DNA from 3 places in the Variovorax sp. EBFNA2 genome. Region 1 is predicted to be linked to each of the others. Evidence: predicted binding sites of a transcription regulator. Region 1 holds the regulator's gene; each other region holds the start of a gene.
The links. The regulator LexA, encoded in region 1, represses DNA repair genes until DNA is damaged. The targets are predictions, from matches to a motif close to ACTGTATNNNNATACAGT.
Positions count from the first base shown of each region.

Region 2: a site for LexA is predicted at 1,509-1,526, ahead of imuA (translesion DNA synthesis-associated protein ImuA). Genes of this name have one in related genera too.
Region 3: a site for LexA is predicted at 1,678-1,695, ahead of RZE79_RS02245 (ATP-dependent helicase). Genes of this name have one in related genera too.

Region 1 is NZ_CP138496.1:3,089,370-3,092,641, reverse strand. Features, by position in the region: gene adk (adenylate kinase) at 1-94, shown strand, start outside; gene RZE79_RS14455 (asparaginase) at 128-1,114, opposite strand; gene lexA (transcriptional repressor LexA) at 1,188-1,871, shown strand; gene RZE79_RS14445 (hypothetical protein) at 2,016-2,399, shown strand; gene RZE79_RS14440 (D-2-hydroxyacid dehydrogenase family protein) at 2,567-3,272, shown strand, end outside.
Region 2 is NZ_CP138496.1:2,698,727-2,701,998, reverse strand. Features, by position in the region: gene RZE79_RS12585 (DNA polymerase Y family protein) at 1-719, opposite strand, end outside; gene imuA (translesion DNA synthesis-associated protein ImuA) at 688-1,494, opposite strand; gene RZE79_RS12575 (ABC transporter substrate-binding protein) at 1,606-2,736, shown strand; gene RZE79_RS12570 (aldo/keto reductase) at 2,790-3,272, shown strand, end outside.
Region 3 is NZ_CP138496.1:487,781-491,052, forward strand. Features, by position in the region: gene RZE79_RS02235 (YoaK family protein) at 1-439, opposite strand, end outside; gene corA (magnesium/cobalt transporter CorA) at 496-1,482, opposite strand; gene RZE79_RS02245 (ATP-dependent helicase) at 1,708-3,272, shown strand, end outside.

The DNA.
Region 1 (3,272 bases):
CGATCCGGCCGCCGCGCCGAAGTACCGCGCCATCCAGGGCGTGGGCACGGTCGACGAGATCACGCAGCGCGCCCTGGCCGCACTGAACAGCTGATTTTCAGCAGCGGCTGCCCCGTCAGCCGCTCTCCTATCCGCCTTCCGACTCTGGCAGGGCGGCCACTCCCAAGAGTTCCAGCACCAGCGCGACCCGCGCCTTCACCGGCGTGAGTGCGCCTGCATCCCGCAGCCCGTCACCGGGTTTCGGCAGGATGCGTCCGTTCGCGCAGCGCGTGGCGCGCAGCACCGCGGCGCCGGCGGCTTGCGCCTTCAGCGCCGCGGCTTCCAGGGCGTGGTGCACCGTGCCGTTGCCGGTTGCTGCCACGACCAGCCCGCGCAAGGGTTCAACCGACGGAAGCAGGAGCGCCTCGACGATCGCACCGCTTGCGCCCGCGTGGCTCACGACGATCTCGACGCGGGGCCACGGTTTCGACACCGCCTCCAACCTTGAAGCGTCGAGCGACGCTCCCTGCGGCCACGCGCGAACACGCCGCACCTCGCCCTCTTCCACATAGCCGACCGGCCCCGCATCGCCCGACGCGAAGGCATCGAGGCGATAGGTGTGCACCTTCTGCACATCGAGGCCGCTGTGGATCGTGCCCGCGCACACCACTGTCACGCCCTGCGCGCCCCGTGTCGAAGCCACCACGAGCGCGTCGCGCACGTTCTGCGGACCATCCGGCGACAGGGCCGTTGCCGGACGCATCGCGCAGGTCAGCACGACGGGCTTGGCCGGCGCCAGCACGGCGTGCAGGAAGAAGGCGGTTTCCTCCAGCGTGTCGGTGCCGTGCGTGACCACGATGCCCGCCAAGTCAGGCTGCGCCAGCCAGTGTGCGCAGCGCGCGGCCAGTTGGCGCCAGGTGTCGGCGTCCATGTCCTTGCTGTCGAGCTGCGCCACCTGCTCCGCGACCAGCGTCACGTCGGCCGGCGCCTCGATGCCGCCCAGCAGGTCCGCCACACCCACCTGCCCCGCTGTATAGCCGATGTTGTCGCCGCTGGTGGCGGCCTTGCCGGCAATGGTGCCGCCGGTGCCCAGCACCACCACGCGGCGCGTCTCGGACAAAGAGGAATGAGTCATGGCTTGTCAACTTTTGAAAACTGGTTAAAAATACAGGTACTGGATATCTAGCCAGTGCCGCAAGGAAACCACTATGCAGTTCGCAGTGAAGCTTACCGCCCGCCAGCAGCAGATCCTGGACCTGATCCAGGCCGCCATCGCACGCACCGGTGCGCCGCCGACGCGCGCCGAAATCGCCAATGAGCTGGGCTTCAAGTCGGCCAATGCCGCCGAAGAGCACCTGCAGGCCCTGGCCCGCAAGGGTGTCATCGAACTCGTCAGCGGCACCTCGCGCGGCATCCGCCTCAAGGGCGATGCGCTGCGTTCGCTCCACGAAACGCGCCACCGCGAAGGCAACCAGTTCTCGCTCTCGCTGCCCGGCATGGCCCAGCTCGCGCTGCCGCTCATCGGTCGCGTGGCGGCGGGTTCGCCCATCCTTGCGCAAGAGCATGTCGACCAGACCTATTACGTCGAGAACACGCTGTTCCAGCGCCAGCCCGACTACCTGCTCAAGGTGCGCGGCATGTCGATGCGCGACGCCGGCATCATGGACGGCGACCTGCTCGCCGTGCAGGCCACCAAGGAAGCGCGCAACGGCCAGATCGTGGTGGCCCGTCTCGGCGAAGAAGTCACCGTGAAGCGCCTCAAGCGCAACAAGCAGGTGATCGAGCTGCACGCCGAGAACCCCGACTACCCGACCATCTTCGTCCAACCCGGCGAGCCCTTCGAAATCGAAGGCCTCGCGGTCGGCCTCATCCGCAACACCATGCTGATGTAGGTCCTGGGCTTGCTGCCCACACGCAGCAGCACCTCATCCGGCCGCGACAGGTGGCGGGCGTATGGCGCGAAGTCGCCATCACCCTGTTGCGGCCGATTCAAGAAATCCTGCCTGTGTTCAACCTCATACTTTTTTGGAGTTCACATGGGAATCGCCCTCCTTGCCATCGCCGACCTTTGGTCGCCCCTGCAATCGCTGGCCACCCGCTGGATGCCCGCCCGCCGCCCGTCACGCGGTGACAGCAGCGACGCTGCCGCTGGTTTGCGCTACGTGGCCATCCGCCCGGCCTGCACGGCACGCACCGCGGGCAGCCCTGCGCCAGCAACATCGCCATCCACTGCAGCCACACCCGCCCGCCCGCTGCGTGTGGTCCGCGTGGTCGACCGCCAAGGCACGCAGCGCGGCTGCGCCAACCGGGTCGTGATTTCCGGCCGCATGGCCGACGTGTGCGCCGAGCTCGAGCGGCTCGCGGCACTGGAAGCCGCGGAAACCGGGAGCGGCACGCACCGCCCCAGCCACCTGCACTGAGAAAGTGCGAACGAACCCGCTGTGCCTGCGCGACCTGCGCACACCCCATGAGCACGGCGGATTCACCGACAACGGCCTGAAACAAGCCTCCCGGGCGCCATCGGGCACCGGGTATCCAAACGTTCACACGTGCGACCTGCCAATGCTGCGAGGCACAATGGCATGCCATGAACATTGTGATCCTCGACGATTACCAGGACGCCGTGCGCAAGCTGCAGTGCGCCGCCAAACTGGACGCCTATGCCGCCAAGGTCTACACCAACACGGTCAAGGGCATCGGCCAACTGTCGGTTCGCCTCAAGGATGCGGACGTCATCGTGCTCATCCGCGAGCGCAGCCAGATATCCCGCCAACTGATCGAGAAGCTGCCCAAGCTCAAGCTGATTTCCCAGACCGGCCGCGTCGGCGGCCACATCGACGTCACGGCCTGCACCGAGCGCGGCGTGGCGGTGGCCGAAGGCTCGGGTTCGCCGCAGGCACCTGCCGAGCTCACCTGGGCGCTGATCATGGCGGCCATGCGTCGCCTGCCGCAGTACATCAGCAACCTCAAGCACGGGGCCTGGCAGCAGTCGGGCCTCAAGTCGGCCTCGATGCCGCCGAATTTCGGCATGGGCTCGGTGCTCAAGGGCAAGACGCTGTGCATCTGGGGCTACGGGCGCATCGGCCAGCTGGTGGCGCGCTACGGGCAGGCCTTCGGCATGCAGGTCGTGATCTGGGGCCGCGAGGCCAGCTGCGCCAAGGCGCGTTCCGACGGCTTCCAGGTGGCACAGAACCGCCACGAATTCTTTGCCGCGGCCGACGTGCTGTCGGTGCATCTGCGGCTCAACGAGGACACCCAGGGCCTCATCAAGCTCGAAGACCTCTCCCGCATGA
Region 2 (3,272 bases), 390 kb from region 1:
CGCACGGCGAGCTGCTGGTGCGGCGGCAGGTTCACGCCGTTGAAGCGCTTGAGGTCGAGCGTCCACTGCAGCTCGAGCGCACGCGCGCCGCGCTGGCGGGCGCGCAGCCAGATCTGCAGCGCCGAGAGCAGGCGGTTGGCCGACCACATGAGTTCCGGCGCGGTCTCGGCGAGCGCGGGCAGTTCGAGCTTCTGCTCGAACACGTCGGGCAGCGTGAGCCAGTCGTGGCCCTCGGGACGCAGGCCCCAGGCCGTGTCGAGCGCTGTGCGCAGCTCGGTGCCGAAGCGCCGCGTGAGGCCGCCGCGCGGCAAGGCGGCCACCTCGCCCCAGGTGCGGCAACCGAGGCGCGCGAGCAGGTCGAGGTGCGGGCGGGCGGCGGTGAGCGTGTCGAGGGGCAGGCCGGCCGGCATGTCCTTGGGGCGGTCCTCGTTGCGCTCGAACAGGCGCAGCCGCGCGAGCGCGATCAGGCTCGTGGCGCCCTGCGCGCCGAGCATGCGCACGTCGGGCGCGGGATTGGCGGCGACCAGCTGGCGCATCAGCTGCAGACGGCCGCCCCACAAACGCTCGCAGGCCGAGACTTCGAGCATGAGCGCTTCGTCCTGCCAGGCCACGTGCGGTGTGTATTCCAGCGCCCACCAGCCCAGCGCCTCAGGCGGGGGCAGCTGCGGTGCGTCGGGCGCGTCGGCTTCAGGCGACCACCGCAATGCGATCCAGTGCATGGGGGCCTCCTTTCCACGCGTCGATGTGCACCACGGTCGCGGTCGTTGCCGAGTCGCCGACAGGCACGGTGCCCTGCTGTTGCAGCCGCAGCTTGCGGCGCAGCCGGGCGGCGGCCAGCAACGCGGCCATGCGCTCGTTGCGCGCCGGCAGCATCACCGGCGCGGCCAAAGGCGGACCGCGGCGCTTGAGGATGCGCAATTTGATCTGCGATGCATCGGCTTCGCAGCTTTCGACCTGCAGGCGAAGCCGCGCAGGCGACGCGCCCTGCGCCGCCGCTTCGGGCCGGCACACGAAGAGCAGCACCTCGTGCTGCGCGGCCGCGAGCTGCAGCCGCCGCAGTTCGCCCACGCGGGCTTGCGGCAGCCACGCGACAACGGCCGCGACCTCGGCGCAACGCAGCGCCTGCTCGCAGGCCCAGAGCCGCGCGGCGGGCGCGTCGCTCTTGACCCACATCAGCGCTTCCACCGGCAGGCCCTGCGCGGCGAGCGCAGCGCCGCAGGGTTCATAAGGGGCGCCGACCAGCACCACCGGCCCGCCGCGCGCCTGCACCGCCTGCGCCAGCGCGGGCAGCAGCAGCCGCCACACATGCGCTTCGGGCGCGCTTTGCAACAGCTCCGTCATCGCCCCGACCGGCCAGCCGCCGCCGGGCAGCTCGGCGTCGAGCGCGCCATGGCCGGTGGCCACGACCTGCGCGTCGGCCAGGCCGAGTTCGTCGGCATGCCAGACGCCGCGGCCGGCGGCGGTGGAAAAGGAGTCGAGGAAAGGGAGGCCCATGATTGCAACTGTTAACTGTATTTTTATACAGCATTTCCCAGGTCGCAACCAGAGAACGATTTACCTGCGAAGGCCAGCGCCTTAAGATCTGTTTGTTAACAATTTGTGACCATGATCCACAAAAAGATTCAATTGCTGGCTTCGGCCTTCGCCGCCCTCGCCTTCACGGTGGCTCCCGCCGCGCAGGCGCAGACCGCCAAGCCGCTGCTGATCGGCCAGACCTACGTGCAGACCGGCCCGCTCGCGTCGCTGTCGACCGAGCCGCTCGTGGGTATCCGCGCCATGTTCACCGCGCTGAACGCCAGCGGCGGCATCAACGGCCGGCCGGTCGAGCTGCGCCAGCTCGACGACGCCTACGACCCCGCCAAGGGCGCAGAGAACGTCAAGGCCTTCGCGCGCGACGGCGCCGTCGGCGTGCTGATGCCCATCGGCACCTCGTCGGCGGTCGGCGCGCTGAAGGCGGCCAACGAGCTAAAGATTCCCGTCGTCGGCCCGTACACGGGCGCGGGCCCGGTGGTGAAGTTCAGCGAATACGGCTTTCCGGTGCGCATCAGCTTCGACGAGGAATACAGCCGCATCGTGAACCACCTCTTCACGATCGGCCTGTCGCGCATCGCCTTCGCGCACAACGACAACCCCGGCGCGCGCTCGGCGATGGAGAGCACGCAGAAGTTCATTGCCGAACGCGGCGACAAGATGGTCGGCAGCGTGGCCATCAAGAACGACGGCTCCGATGCGGCCGAACGCGCCGCGGAGCTGGCCAGGCTCAAGCCCAAGGCCGTGGTGCTGTCGGCCACCAACGACGTGGCGGCCAAGTTCATCTCGGCCTACCGCGCAGCCGGCGGCGAGACGGCGTTCTATTCGTTCTCTTTCCTGAACGGGCAGAAGCTCTTCCAGGACATCAAGAAGGACGCGGCCGGCGTGGTCATCTCGCAGGTCGTGCCCTACCCCTGGAACAGCGCGATGCCCGTCATCGCCGAGTACCAGGCGGCGATGAAGAAGATCGGTGCGACCGAGTTCAGCTACGCGAGCCTGGAGGGCTACGTCACTGCCAAGGTCATGGTCGAAGGCCTGAAGCGCGCGGGCGCGAACCCCACGCCCGAGTCGCTGCAGAAGGGCCTGGAGTCGTTCAAGACGCTCGACCTCGGCGGCATCGCCGTGTCGTACCGGCCCGGCGAACACCGCGGGCTGACCTTCTCCGAGCTGTCGATGCTCAAGGCCGACGGGCGCTACCTGCGCTGAGGGCTTCCGCTCGCGGGCCTCGCGGGCGCAGAATTTCGTTCGTGACGACGCCCATGCCCACCACGAACGAGCCCCGCCTTCCTGCCCTGACACGCGCGCAGCTGCTGCGGCTCGGCGCGGCCCTGTGCGCGGGCGTCGTGCTCCCCTCCTTCGCCCAGCAGCAACCGAGCAGGCCCGCGATGCAGATGACCACCCGCCCCATTCCCTCCACGAAGGAAGCCCTGCCGGTCGTCGGCTGCGGCACCTGGATCGGCTTCGACCAGCGCTCCGGCACCGACGGGTACCAGCGCCTGCCCGGTGTGCTCGAGGCGCTCTTCGCTGCCGGCGGCACGGTGATCGACAGCTCGCCGATGTACGGCCGCTCCGAGGAAACCACCGGCGAACTGCTGGCCGCAGCGAAGCCACGCACCAGGCCCTTCCTCGCCACCAAGGTCTGGACCTCGGGCCGCGACGCCGGCATCGCGCAGATGGAGCAGTCGTTCGCGCGGTTGCGCACGCAGCAGATCGACCTGATGCAGGTGCACAACCTCGTCGAC
Region 3 (3,272 bases), 2.6 Mb from region 1:
ATGCCACGGCGTTCTGCAGCCCCATGATGAACGACAGCAGCAGCACCGTGAGCGGCACGGCGAACGGCGTGGCCCAGGTCAGCGTGATGGCGCCGGCGAGCCCGAACGGGAACATCAGCGCGGCCTCCAGCAGCAGCGGCAGCGCATACACGCCATGCAGCCGGTGCTGGCGTGCCCAGTTCACCAGCACCGCGCAGACCGCGGCGCCGCTCACGAACGCCAGGATCGCGCCCATCGCGTTCAACAGCAGCGTGAGGTTGCCCAGCACCATGCCGTCCGCCAGCTGCGAGGCGAAGCCGGTCATGTGCGAGGTGTACATGTGCAGCACGAGGAAGCCGCCCGCATTGACGGCGCCGGCATTGAAGGCCAGCAACAGGCCGAGCGCGGTGTTCGTCGACGGCGCGCGGTGGCGGTTGGTGAGGAAACGAAGTCTGCGCACGGGGCTCTCCAAAGCAGCTGCCTGCCGGCAGTCACTCTAGCACCCGATGCGCGGCGTTACTTGAGCCAGCCGCGCCGGCGGAAGTACCACATCGGCACCAGCGCGCTCGCTGCCATCAGCGCCAGCGCGTACGGGTAGCCGACCTGCCAGTCGAGCTCGGGCATGTACTTGAAGTTCATGCCGTAGATGCTCGCGATCAACGTGGGTGGCAGCAGCGCGACGCTGGCCACCGAGAAGATCTTGATGGTCTTGTTCTGGTTGATGTTGATGAAACCGACGGTCGCATCCATCAGGAAGTTGATCTTGTCGAAGAGGAAGGCCGTGTGGTTGTCCAGCGATTCGATGTCGCGCAGGATCTGGCGCGCTTCTTCAAATTGCTCGGCGTTGAGCATCTTGCTGCGCATCATGAAGCTCACGGCGCGGCGTGTGTCCATCACGTTGCGGCGGATGCGGCCGTTCAAGTCTTCCTGCCGCGCGATGGCGCCCAGCACCTCGCCGGCCAGCTCGTCGCTGACGTTGCCCGAGAGCACCTTCTTGCCGGCGACTTCGAGCTCGTCGTAGATGTTCTCCAGCGTGTCGGCCGAGTATTCGGCGTCGGCGTCGAAGAGCTTGAGCATCACTTCCTTCGCGTCTTCGATCAGCCCCGGTGCGCGGCGTGCGCGCATGCGCAGCAGGCGGAACACGGGCACGTCTTCGTCGTGGATCGAGAACAGCACGCCGCGGCTGCGCAGGTCGGTGTTGTGCTGGTTGAGGATGAAGGCGACGCGCACGGTGCGCGGGTCTTCGTCGTCGTCGATCAGGAAGTCGGAGCGGATGTGCAGCTCGCCGTTGTCTTCCTCGTAGAAGCGGGCGGATTCCTCGATGTCCTCGTCCATCGCGTCTTCGGGAATGGAGAGGCCGTAGTACTGCTTGATCCAGCGCTTTTCTTCGAGCGTGGGCGACTCGAGGTCGACCCAGATCGGCTGGAACTTGGAGAGCTCTTCGAGCGACTCGATCTCTTCCTGGACGAGGCGGCCGTTGGCGAGCGTAAAGATATTGAGCATGGGCTCACTCCCGGGAATGACTGAACGATGGGCGAGGGAGGGGCGCTTTCAATTCCCGCGGACCCGGCGTCAGTACATCATGCGCGGCGTCGCAAGGGAGTTGAAAGCTGCCGAGACGGGGCGGTTTCCATGGGGAGTCTCCGGTTGCAGCGAGGCGCGATTATGTCATTGGCCATTGGGCGGCAAGGCACTCGGACTGGACGGACATACAGTAAAGTCGTGCCCATGCAGACCGCTGCGCCCCCCATTGTTTCCACAGCACCCAAGACGCAAGCCGAGCGCCTGGCCGCGGCGCTCGCCGCGCTCAACGACGACCAGCGCGCGGCGGTCGAGCACGGCGTGGGCGCCGCGCTCGGCGAAGACCACCGGCCGCTGCTCGTGATCGCCGGCGCGGGCTCGGGCAAGACCAGCACGCTGGCGCACCGGGTGGCGCACCTGATCGCGGGCGGGGTCGATCCGCAGCGGCTGCTGCTGCTCACCTTCTCGCGCCGCGCCGCGCAGGAAATGGAGCGCCGCGCGGGCCAGGTGCTGGCGCGCGTGCTGGGCCTGAAGTCGGAGCGCCCGCCCGCGCTGCCGTGGGCCGGCACCTTCCACGGCATCGGCGCGCGGCTGCTGCGCGAGTACGCCGCGCAGATCGGGCTCGACGAAAACTTCACCATCCACGACCGCGGCGACGCCGAAGACCTCATGGGGCTGGTGCGGCACGAGTTGGGCCTGTCGTCCACGGTCAACCGTTTTCCGCGCAAGGGCACCTGCCTGTCGATCTACTCGCGTTGCGTGAACACGCGCGCGCCGCTGGCCGAGGTGCTGAAAGACAGCTTTCCCTGGTGCGCCGAGTGGGAGTCCCAGCTCAAGACGCTCTTCGGCGCCTACGTCGAGGCCAAGCAGCAGCAGAACGTGCTCGACTACGACGACCTGCTGCTCTACTGGGCCGAAATGGTCGCCGAGCCCGCGCTGGCTGCGCACGTCGGCGCGCGCTTCGACCATGTGCTGGTCGACGAGTACCAGGACACCAACCTGCTGCAGGCCGCGATCCTGCGGGCCATGAAGCCCGACGGGCGCGGCGTGACGGTGGTGGGCGACGACGCGCAGTCGATCTACTCGTTCCGCGGCGCCACGGTGCGCAACATCCTCGACTTTCCCTCGCAGTTCTCGCAAGAGGCGCGCATCGTCACGCTGGAGCGCAACTACCGCTCGACGCAGCCGATCCTCGACGTGTCGAACCGCGTCATCGCGCAGGCCGCCGAGCGACACGCCAAGACGCTGTGGACCGACAAGCCCTCGGCCGGCAAGCCGGTGCTGGTGCTCGTGCCCGACGAGGCCGGGCAGGCGCGCTGGGTGGCCGACAAGGTCCTGGCGCACCGCGAGGGCGGGCTCGCGCTGAAGTCGCAGGCGGTGCTGTTTCGCACCTCGTCGCACAGCGCGGCGCTCGAACTGGAGCTGGCGCGGCGCAACATCCCGTTCGTGAAGTTCGGCGGGCTCAAGTTCCTCGAGGCCTCGCACGTGAAGGACCTGCTCGCCGTGCTGCGTTTCGCACAGAACCCGCGCGGACGCATGGCGGGCTTTCGCGTCACGCAGCTCATTCCCGGCGTGGGCCCGGCCACGGGCACGCGCCTGCTCGACGCGATGGACCAGGCGGCCGACCCGGCCGCGGCCGTGCGCGACTTCGTGCCGCCGTCCGCCGCGCGTGAACAGTGGGCCGACTTCGCCCAGGCCTATGCCGCCTTGCGCGAACCGTCGCTGAAGTGGCCGGCCGACGTGGAGGTCGCGATGCAGTGGTACCAGCCGCA